One region of the Alteromonas sp. Cnat2-8 genome, then DNA from elsewhere that is predicted to be linked to it. Evidence: predicted binding sites of a transcription regulator. Region 1 holds the regulator's gene; the other holds the start of a gene.

The links. The regulator FliA, encoded in region 1, starts transcription of late flagellar genes. The targets are predictions, from matches to a motif close to CTAAAGNTNNNNNNNNNNNNGCCGATA.
Region 2: the regulator FliA is predicted to act here: its motif matches at 3,653-3,679, upstream of pomA (flagellar motor protein PomA).

The regions. Positions count from the first base shown of each region.
Region 1 is NZ_JAKREX010000001.1:177,152-182,667, reverse strand. Features, by position in the region: gene flhF (flagellar biosynthesis protein FlhF) at 1-732, shown strand, start outside; gene MHN00_RS00805 (MinD/ParA family protein) at 738-1,604, shown strand; gene MHN00_RS00800 (RNA polymerase sigma factor FliA) at 1,601-2,332, shown strand; gene cheY (chemotaxis response regulator CheY) at 2,369-2,752, shown strand; gene MHN00_RS00790 (protein phosphatase CheZ) at 2,787-3,542, shown strand; gene MHN00_RS00785 (chemotaxis protein CheA) at 3,555-5,516, shown strand, end outside.
Region 2 is NZ_JAKREX010000002.1:818,153-823,668, reverse strand. Features, by position in the region: gene MHN00_RS07755 (DUF1365 domain-containing protein) at 1-565, shown strand, start outside; gene MHN00_RS07750 (cyclopropane-fatty-acyl-phospholipid synthase family protein) at 568-1,824, shown strand; gene MHN00_RS07745 (flagellar motor protein MotB) at 1,912-2,841, opposite strand; gene pomA (flagellar motor protein PomA) at 2,841-3,602, opposite strand; gene xseB (exodeoxyribonuclease VII small subunit) at 4,015-4,257, shown strand; gene MHN00_RS07730 (farnesyl diphosphate synthase) at 4,287-5,177, shown strand; gene dxs (1-deoxy-D-xylulose-5-phosphate synthase) at 5,210-5,516, shown strand, end outside.

The sequences.
Region 1 (5,516 bases):
TCACATTACAACGAACGAGATGCATGGGTATATCTTCTTAACCTATTGGCTAATCGCATAAATGTGACAGGAAACGATATACTTAGCGCACAAGGTGCTGTTGCATTAGTAGGACCAACAGGTACCGGTAAAACAACTACCGTTGCGAAACTTGCTGCCCGCTATGCGCAAAAATACGGTGCAGAGTCGGTTGCGATGATTACCATCGATACGTATAGAATTGCCGCCTATGAGCAGCTAGCGACATACGGAAAGATTATTGGCTGCACGGTGAGAAAAGCGCAGACTAGTGAAGAACTTGCGGATTTATTATTCCAACTTCGTCATAAGCGACTAGTATTGATTGATACGGCTGGATTTAGTCAAAGAGATAGTCGATTAATTAAACAAATTAAGCAGTTTGATAACGGACAAATGCCAAATGTTAAAAAATATTTGGTAGCGCAAGCAAATACGCAATATCCTGCTTTGCAGAGAATCATTCAAGCGTATGATGATATTGAACTAAGTGGCTGTATTTTCACAAAGTTAGATGAGTGCTACTCTTTAGGAGAGGTGCTTAGTGCAGCGGTTGAATACCAATTACCGGTTAGTTATGTCACCGATGGTCAAAAAGTACCTGAAGACATTAAGATTGCAGAAGCGAAATCTTTGGTTTCCGCTGCTGCAAAGCTTTATAAAAAGTACGGTTTGAATCATACTAGTGGTAACAACGCAATTAAAACAGCATAAGCAGTATGATTGACGACCAAGCGAGTAGCTTAAGAAAAATGAAGCAATCACGGTTAATCAAAGTAATCGCCGTCACCGGTGGCAAAGGTGGCGTAGGTAAAACAAACATTACATTGAACACCGCTATCGCCATGGCGAAGCAAGGTAAACGTGTAATGGTTCTCGATGCGGACCTCGGTCTTGCTAACGTAGACGTTATGTTAGGTTTGCGTGTTGAGAAAAACTTATCCCACGTGCTTTCCGGCGAATGTACACTTGATGAAGTATTAGTGACCGGTCCGCACGGAATAAAGATTGCCCCTGCCACATCAGGCACGCAGTCGATGGCAGAATTGTCGCCAACGCAACACGCTGGCCTAATTCGTGCCTTTAGTGAGCTGCGCTCGCAAATTGACGTGCTTATCGTTGATACAGCGGCAGGTATTTCAGACATGGTGTTGAGCTTTTCAAAAGCCTCACAAGACATCATGGTCGTTGTGTGTGACGAGCCTACTTCATTGACAGATGCGTATGCATTGATAAAAATTCTGAATAGAGAGCACGGTGTTTTCCGCTTCAAAGTTGTGGCTAATATGGTGCGCGACGTGCGAGAAGGCCAAGAGCTATTTAGTAAATTGAGCAAAGTGACAGGGCGTTTTTTAGATGTTGCACTAGAATTAGTGGCGACAGTACCGTTTGACGAGAACATTCGTAAAGCAGTGCGTAAACAAACAGCCATTGTCGATGCTTACCCAGGTTCACCGGCAGCCGTTGCAATAACACAGTTGGCGAGTAAAGCCTTAACATGGCCTATTCCAGCGCAGCCAGGTGGCCATTTAGAGTTTTTCATTGAACAATTAGTTGCAGAAAAAGCCGTAGGAAGTCAGCGTTGAACAGCAAGGCAGCCGCTTATCAACAACAAACCGATAAAGCGCAGTTAGTCGAAAGACATGCGCCATTGGTTAAGCGTATAGCGCATCACTTGATAGCGCGATTGCCGGCTAGTGTTCTTGTAGACGATTTAATTCAATCAGGCATGATTGGATTATTAGAAGCCGCGCGAAACTTTGATGGTTCAAAAGGAGCCAGCTTTGAAACGTTTGCCGGTATTCGCATTCGCGGTGCTATGCTAGATGAAATTCGCAAAGGGGATTGGACACCGCGTTCAGTCCACCGAAATGGTCGAGCGATCACTGAAGCAATTTCGCAAGTAGAAAGCGAAACAGGCCGCGATGCTAGAGATTCTGATATTGCTGATAAGCTTAATGTAAGCTTGCAGGACTATCACCAAATGCTTAATGAAGTAAATGCCGGAAAGCTGGTAGGTATTGAAGATTTAGGTGTGTCAGAAGATGTTATTTCGACAGAGCAAAATCGAGGTAGCGACGCACCACTGGAAGATTTGATGCAAGGCGCTTTCCAAAAAGCGCTTGCCCATGCAATTACGACATTACCTGAAAGAGAAGCGATTGTACTTTCGCTGTATTATGATGAAGAGCTGAACCTAAGAGAAATTGGTGAGGTTCTTGATGTAAGTGAATCGAGAGTCAGTCAAATTCACAGTCAGGCCATGTTAAAACTCAAATCACGAATGAAGTCGTGGCAAGCTGACGAAGAATAGAAATTAATAACAATTAACCCCTCACTGGAGGCTATTTTGGACAAAAGCATGAAAATTCTCGTGGTCGATGATTTTTCTACCATGAGACGTATCATCAAAAACCTACTTAAAGATTTGGGTTTTTCCAACATCCAGGAAGCGGATGACGGAAGTACTGCATTGCCTATGTTGCAGCAAGGTGATTTCGATTTCGTAGTTACCGATTGGAACATGCCTGGAATGCAGGGTATTGACTTGCTTCGCGCGATTAGAGCCGATGACAAGCTCAAGCACCTACCAGTACTTATGGTTACTGCTGAAGCGAAGAAAGAGCAAATTGTTGCCGCCGCGCAAGCAGGTGTTAACGGCTACGTTGTTAAGCCGTTCACTGCAGCAACACTTAAAGAAAAATTAGATAAAATATTCGAACGTTTAGGTTGATCCAGACGCTCACCAGAGAAATGAGGTTTACTGGATGTCAACGAATGTAAACGTTCCAATTTCGTTGGAAGAAGCAAAACAGCTTGTCACCTACCTTGAAGAGGGTGACAACGCTTCAGCCAATGCCCTATTAGAAGCGGCCTCAATGAAAGAAAACGTTGAGTTATTTGCTGAAGTAGGGAAACTGACGCGTCAGCTCCATGACGCGCTGAATAATTTCCAAATAGACGACCGCATTAAAAATCTCGCGACCGATGATATTCCCGATGCACAATCCCGCCTAACCTACGTAATTGAAGAAACTGAAAAAGCTGCTAATACTACTATGGATGCCGTTGAAGCGAGCATGCCTATAGCTGAAATGCTGTCGGCGCGCATCGAAAAGGTAATGCCTGAGTGGAAGAAGCTGATGAATCGCCAAATAGAGTTGGGTGAATTCAAGGCTTTATGCGCAGACTTAGACGAATTGTTGGAAGAAGGTTCGGCACAGTCAGCTAAACTTACACAGTTACTTACAGAAGTATTGATGGCTCAAGGTTATCAAGACTTAACTGGTCAGGTTATTCGCCGCGTTATCGACTTGGTTAAAGAAGTGGAAGACAGCTTAGTTAACATGCTTACCATGTTTGGTGAACGCGACGGTGCAGAACAAACTAAACCATCCAGCGTTAAGGCCGATAAGGTTGATGGTGTAGAGGCAGAAGGCCCTATCATTGATGCCGATAAGCGCGACGACGTCGTGTCAGGCCAAGATGATGTAGATGATCTTCTGTCTAGCTTAGGTTTTTAGGGGAGCGGGCGCATGTCGTTTGATGTTGACGAGGATATATTACAGGACTTTCTAGTTGAGGCTGGAGAGATACTTGAACAATTACAAGAACAGCTCGTTGATCTTGAGAACAATCCTGAAGATGCGGATTTGCTGAATGCAATTTTCCGTGGTTATCACACAGTTAAAGGGGGAGCAGGGTTCCTGTCTCTTACCGAGTTAGTAGAAATTTGTCACGGTGCGGAAAACGTCTTTGACGTAATGCGTAACGGTCAACGAACACTAACCCCTGAACTGATGGATATTATTCTGCAAGCCACAGATGTGGTGGTTGAAATGTTTGAACGAGTGAAAGCTCGGGATCCATTAGAGCCAGCAGATGCACACCTAGTAGACTTGTTACACAAACTAAGTCGCCCGGAATCTCCAGATGAGAATATTTTTGGTGAACAAAGCGCGCCGGCGTCAGAACCTGAGCCCGCGATTGAAGAGCCAGAATTAGTTGTTGAAGAGCCTACTGCACAGGCACCAAGTTCTGGTGATAGCGGCGGTATTGACGAAATCACTGAAGATGAGTTTGAAGCGCTGCTTGATGAGCTTCATGGCTCTGGGGCACCAGGACAGTCCTCAGCGGCTAAAAGCGAACCTGCAAAGGCTGATGCACCTGCTGCCGCTAGTGATAACGACGATATCACCGACGAAGAATTTGAAGCGCTGCTCGATGATTTACATGGCAAAGGCAAGTTTGGTGGTGAAGAAGCTGCGCCAAAGGCAAATACACCAGCTCCAGCACCAGTTACGCCGAGTGCAGCTGGTGATGAAGAAATCACCGATGACGAATTTGAAGCACTGCTTGACCAACTGCATGGCTCAGGGCAAGGGCCTACCAAGCAGGGAGCCGTTTCAAAGGCGCCAGAGCCTCCTGTAGATAAGGCAGCAACAGAAGCGGTTCAAAAAGCGAAACAAGCAGCGCCAGCTGCGCCAAAAGCGACGCCTGCTTCTAGCGCCGCAGCGCCAGCTAAAGCAAGCGCGCCTGCTGCACCAAAAGCAGCGCCTAAAAAAGATGAGAAGAAGGCGGCACCAGCTGCGCCTCCTGCTGAGACTACAGTACGTGTAGATACCAAGCGTCTTGACCAAATTATGAACATGGTGGGTGAACTCGTACTAGTGAGAAACAGGCTAATAAGCTTGGGTATCAACAGTAACGACGAAAGCATGTCCAAAGCCATTGCCAACTTAGATGTGGTAACGGGCGACTTGCAAGGTGCGGTAATGAAAACCCGCATGCAACCTATCAAGAAGGTGTTTGGTCGTTTCCCTCGCGTTGTTCGAGACCTCGCTAGAAGCTTGAAAAAAGAAATAACCCTTGAGCTTGTGGGTGAGGAAACTGATTTAGACAAAAACCTGGTTGAAGCACTGGCCGATCCACTTGTGCATTTGGTGAGAAACTCCGTCGACCATGGTATTGAAATGCCTGATGATCGTGCTGCAGCGGGTAAGCCGCGCATGGGTACGGTTCAGCTATCGGCATCTCAAGAAGGCGATCATATTCTTCTAACCATCGAAGATGATGGTAAAGGAATGGATCCTGAAAAGCTTAAAGAAATTGCTATTAGTCGCGGTGTACTAGACGCAGACGCAGCTGCACGTATGTCGGATGTTGAAGCGTTTAACTTGATATTCGCGCCAGGGTTCTCAACCAAAACAGAAATTAGTGATATTTCTGGTCGCGGTGTGGGCATGGACGTGGTTAAGACCAAAATTAACCAACTTAACGGCACCGTGAACATTGATTCACAGCTAGGAAAAGGCACGCGACTGGATATCAAAGTTCCGCTAACGCTAGCCATTCTTCCGACGCTAATGATTGTTGTAGGAAAACAAACCTTTGCGTTACCATTAGGCGCGGTGAACGAAATAATAAATATGGACATCAAAAAGACCAACACGGTCGATGGCCAGCTAACAATGATAGTTCGTTCAAAAGCAATTCCG
Region 2 (5,516 bases), on a different contig from region 1:
GCGTGAAGACTACTTAGGTGATCCCTCTTTACCTCTAGGTCAGGCAGTAATAGACAGAATGACAGAGTTAAACGGAGGGAAGACGCTTCAAGGCGATGTCTTTATGCTGGGACAACTTCGTATGTGGGGGCTGTATTTCAGCCCGGTGAATTTCTATTACCTACGCAATGCCGAAGGTAAGTATACACATATGCTTGCCGAAGTAAGTAACACGCCGTGGAATGAGCGTCATCACTACCTTGTAAATCTAGATACTCAAGACGATACGCCAAAAGCTTTTCATGTTTCCCCGTTTAATCCAATGGATATGACCTACAAATGGTCGATATCGCAGCCGTCGGCTAGACTGTCACTTGCGATGGACTGTGTAAGAGACGACAAAGAGTTCAGTGCAGGGATAAATTTGACTAAATTTACTTTAGATAATGCGAATCTATCTGCGGCACTTAAACGTATACCCAGTATGACAATAAAAACTGTGGCTGGAATTTATTGGCACGCGCTTAAACTATTGCTTAAACGAACGCCACTGTATACACACCCAGAAAAAAGTCAGGAACAATAACAATGTCTTTTGGTGAATCTGTACTACTGACCACCTCAGAGGTCTCCTTTGTAGATAAAGCGTGTAGAACTCTATTCCTACAATGCTTAAAACAACTGCCTTTTGGCAGTTTAACCATTCAAGAAAACGGCGATGTCGTTGCGCGTTTCGGCACAGACGAAAGCGATTTGCGAGCAACGGTAAATATCAAGGATGTACAAGCCTATCGACGCTTATTGCTTGGCGGAAGTGTGGGCGCCGGAGAAGCATTCATGGATGGGTTATGGGACAGTGACGACGTAACAGCCGTGGTAAGAGTGTTTGCTAGGAATTTATCTACCCTTGACGAATGGGAGAATAAATTTAAATGGGTGACTATGCCCATCAACAAGATTCAACACTTTGCACGTCGAAATACAAAGGACCAAGCCAAGAAAAATATCGAGGCGCATTACGATCTGGGTAATAAGCTTTATACCCGCTTCCTTGACCCAACAATGATGTATTCGTCAGCCATATACCCAGATCCGAATGCAACTCTCAATGATGCACAAAATTACAAGCTCAAAGCCATTTGCGACAAGTTACAGCTTAGCGAAACCGATCATCTTCTAGAGATTGGCACGGGCTGGGGCGGGCTAGCCGTCTATGCTGCTAAGCATTATGGTTGCCGCGTAACGACCACTACCATTTCAGAAGAGCAGCATGCATGGGCAAAAGAATGGATTGCCCGAGAAGGACTTGAAAGCAAAATCACTTTGCTGAAAAAGGATTATCGCCTACTTGAAGGCAAGTACGATAAGCTCGTATCTATCGAGATGATTGAAGCTGTAGGCAAACAATTTTTAGGAAATTTCTTTGAGAAATGCTCGTCACTTTTAAAAGACGACGGCCTAATGCTGCTTCAGTCAATAACCATTGATGACAGACGTTACGACAGCTATTCAAATAGTGTCGACTTTATTCAGAAATATATCTTTCCGGGTGGATTTTTACCTTCTCAGCACCAGCTTAACGCTCACCTGAAAAAGTATACTAATATGATGATTCGTGACTTACACGACATCGGGATTGACTATGCGAAAACATTGAACCATTGGTATGAAGCATTTATTTCTGCAAAAGATGAGCTTTTAAACGACGGTTATGACGAGCGTTTTATGCGAATGTGGACCTACTACCTGAAATATTGTGAAGGTGGTTTTTTAGAAAGAACAATCAGTACCGTTCAGCTTGTGATTTCAAAGCCTCATTACAGACTTGATTTGGCTCGTGTTTAACAACGCTAATTATCGATAGTAGTGACAAAAAAAGCGGCGCCCTTGTGGCGCCGCTTTCTTGTTTGAAGCTGACACTAGGTCAAAGCACTACTCATCTACAACTGATATAGGCTTCGACAGCATTGGCTTACCCTGATTGATATTAATTTCAACGCGGCGATTTTGCGCTCGGTCTGAAGGTGTAGTGGCATTTTCTACAATTGGATCGGTATCTGCCTTACCCACTACCGACATACGACTTTCGTCAAACCCTGGCGCGGTCCGCATGGCTTCAGCGACCGCGACAGCGCGCTGCGCTGACAAGTCCCAATTAGAACGATAGAGCTCATTAGCAATATGCTGGCCGTCACTGTGCCCTGAAATTTCGATTTCTCCAGGCACATCCGCCAACAGCGTACCTATTTTTCTCAACACCGGTTGGAATTGGGGCTGCAAAAAGGCCGAGCCCGCCGAGAAGGAACCGTTCTCACGAATTCGAATGGTTAACTGCTGACCCAACGATTCCATTTCCACCGAACCATCTAGAATTTGTTTTTCTAATTGCTGCGCTACTTTTTTCATCAGTTCAGCCATTTGCGACTGATCGGTGCTTTGCTCAGCCGATGAAGACGACTCAGTAGCCGTTTGTTGAGATTGTCCGCCACGCTGCTCGCCACGCTGCTTCTGCCTTCCGCCGGCAGAGTCTTCGTTACCAGCCTGAAATTCCAGCATTTGTTGGGTCATTTCGTTGGTTTGCTGCTGAATGGACTCAATAGGCGTAGGGTCAGGCTTGCCAGGTCGAAACTCCATTGCAATAACACTGGTACCCTTTGGAATATCTCTTACTTCAATTTTATTTTGCACACCAAAAGCAAACTTCATAGAGCCCGCAATTTGTTTAAACTTCAGTACGTCCATTTCCGAAAAAGAAAGAAGGAGTACGAAGAAGCACATAAGCAACGACATCAGGTCTGCGAAGGTTCCCATCCAGGCTGGAAGCCCCTCGGGGGGACATTTTGGGCATTCTTCTTCGGCCATTACTCTTCCTCTGCGCTTCCGCGTTTACTCGCCGCAAGGTAGTTCTTTAATACCCCTTCGATAACACGTGGGTTCTGGCCATCGGCTATACCCACAATACCGTCAAGAACAAGACTCTGGTTTAACTTCTCTTCACCGGCTCTTACCGCCAGTTTAAAGGCAATTGGCAAACACACGACGTTGGCAAAAAAGGCACCATAAAGCGTGGTTAATAGCGCTACCGCCATAGCAGGACCGATGGCTTTAGGGTCATCCATGTTTGAAAGCATGGCAACCAGACCGATCAAAGTACCAATCATACCCATCGCAGGCGCTACGTCGCCCATTCCTTTAAATATAGAAGCGCCGAACTCATGCCTTTCCGTTGTCATAGAAATATCTTTAGCTAACGTTTCTCTCACCACTTCAATGTCGTGGCCGTCAACCAACATGTCCACACCTTTTTGCATGAACTCATTTGAAATTTCCGCTTCTTCTAGTGCCAGAAACCCGCCTTTTCGCGCAGCGTCTGCCATTTCAACAATCTTCTCGATAAGCTCTTCAGGCGTTTCAATTTTGAACATGAATGCTTTGCCAGCAACTTTACCCGCACTGAAGAATTGGCCCAACGTAAACTGAGATAGGACAACAAATAGTGTTCCCCCGAATACAATAAGTATTGATTGCACGTCGATGAACATGCCCAAGCTGCCGCCCAGAATCATAGCCATCACTATGAAACCAATGGCGCCCAACATACCTATGACGGTTGCTAAATCCACTCACTCTTCCCCATTTATGCGCAGTCAGTGCTGTTAGTGTACAAATACCCTATCGGCAAAAGATAGAAATACTAAAACGACATTATTGAAAAATATCACATTTATTTGTTTATTATGAAGTAGGTTCTATGTAAAAGCGCTGCTTTGTCTGTTTTTATAAACTAAAAACATCTAGCGCTTTTTCAGCGCCTTACGTTTTCCTTCACAGTAAATAACACGGTTACTTCTGAAAGGTTACTGAGCCTTGCATCGAATATAGCACAATTTGCTTGCATGTTGCCTTTTGAACTGGATGAAAAAAAAGCTATGTTACTGTGATATAGGCGATATACGGACAAACCATTTGACCCTTGTGCAACCCTCGGTTAATGTGCGCGGTATACGTATTTTGGCCACTATATTGAGTGTTTTTATGACGACAGAAAAAGCATCAGCGTCTTTTGAAGAAACTTTATCAGAACTAGAAGCTATCGTTAACGAAATGGAAAGCGGTGATCTGCCTCTTAATAAAGCACTAGAAAAATTTGAACGCGGTATAGCACTTTCCCGCCAAGGCCAACAATCTCTTGAAAACGCCGAGCAAAAAGTAAAGATACTGCTCAGTGAACAAGGCGAAGAAACGCTCCACCCTCTTCCTGAAAGTGAACAGCCATAAATCGTTCATTTTTAACTAACAGGCAATCTATGAATTTTTCTGCTTTGCATCAGCAAGTTAAACAACAAACTGATGCATCTCTTCTTACATTAATTGACGAATTACCCGATTACGCGCCGCGCTTGAAAGACGCAATGCGTCACGCCTTGCTTGCTGGCGGTAAACGGATGCGGCCACTACTTGTTCAAGTGGTAGGTAACACCCTAGACGTGCCCAAAAAAGACCAAATGGCTATTAGTATGGCTATTGAATGTGTGCACGCCTACTCGTTAGTCCACGACGATTTACCAGCCATGGACGACGACGACTTGCGCCGCGGTATGCCAACCTGCCATATCGCCTTTGATGAGGCTACCGCTATTTTAGCTGGCGATGCGCTGCAGGCACTTGCATTTACAGTGTTAGCTGATGCGCCATTAAGCACGTATGCTGAAACAAAGCGTAGCCAGTTACTGTCTGTACTTGCGAAAAGTGCGGGTTACATAGGTATGTGCGGTGGGCAAGCTATCGATTTAGCCAGCACCGGCAAAACCATCTCGCTAGAAGAACTAAAACAGCTGCATAGATTGAAAACCGGTGCATTGTTAAAAGCCTGCGTAGAAATGGTCGCCATTGTTAGTGAAGGCTTACTGCCTCAAACTAAAATTGACTTAATGGCTTATGCCGCGGATATTGGGCTAGCTTTCCAAGTTCAAGACGATATTTTAGATGTGGAAGGCAGTAGCGAAAAATTAGGTAAACCCGCGGGGTCAGACGAAGCGTTAGGGAAAAATACCTTTCCAGCCAAACTTGGTATTACAGGCGCTAAACAAGAATTAGAAATGCTTCACGATAATGCACTTCAAGCATTGGCGCGTTTACCCTACAATACTGACAGTTTAATTGCGTTTAGCGAGCTTTTGGTAAAACGCGACCATTAGCCACGCGCCATGTTGAAAAAGATAATAAGTACATGAGTTTAGATCTCCAACATTACCCAACGCTTGCGCTTGCGCAAACACCCGATAAATTGAGGCAGTTGCCCCAAGACAAATTACGCGAGCTCGCCGATGAGTTGCGTGAGTACTTACTTAACAGCGTAAGCCAAACCAGTGGGCACTTTGCATCTGGTTTAGGCACAGTGGAACTGACCGTCGCTTTGCACTATGTGTACGACACCCCCTTCGATCGACTGCTGTGGGATGTAGGTCACCAAGCTTATCCGCACAAAATCCTTACAGGCCGTGCAGAGCGCATGAGCACCATTCGCCAAAAGAATG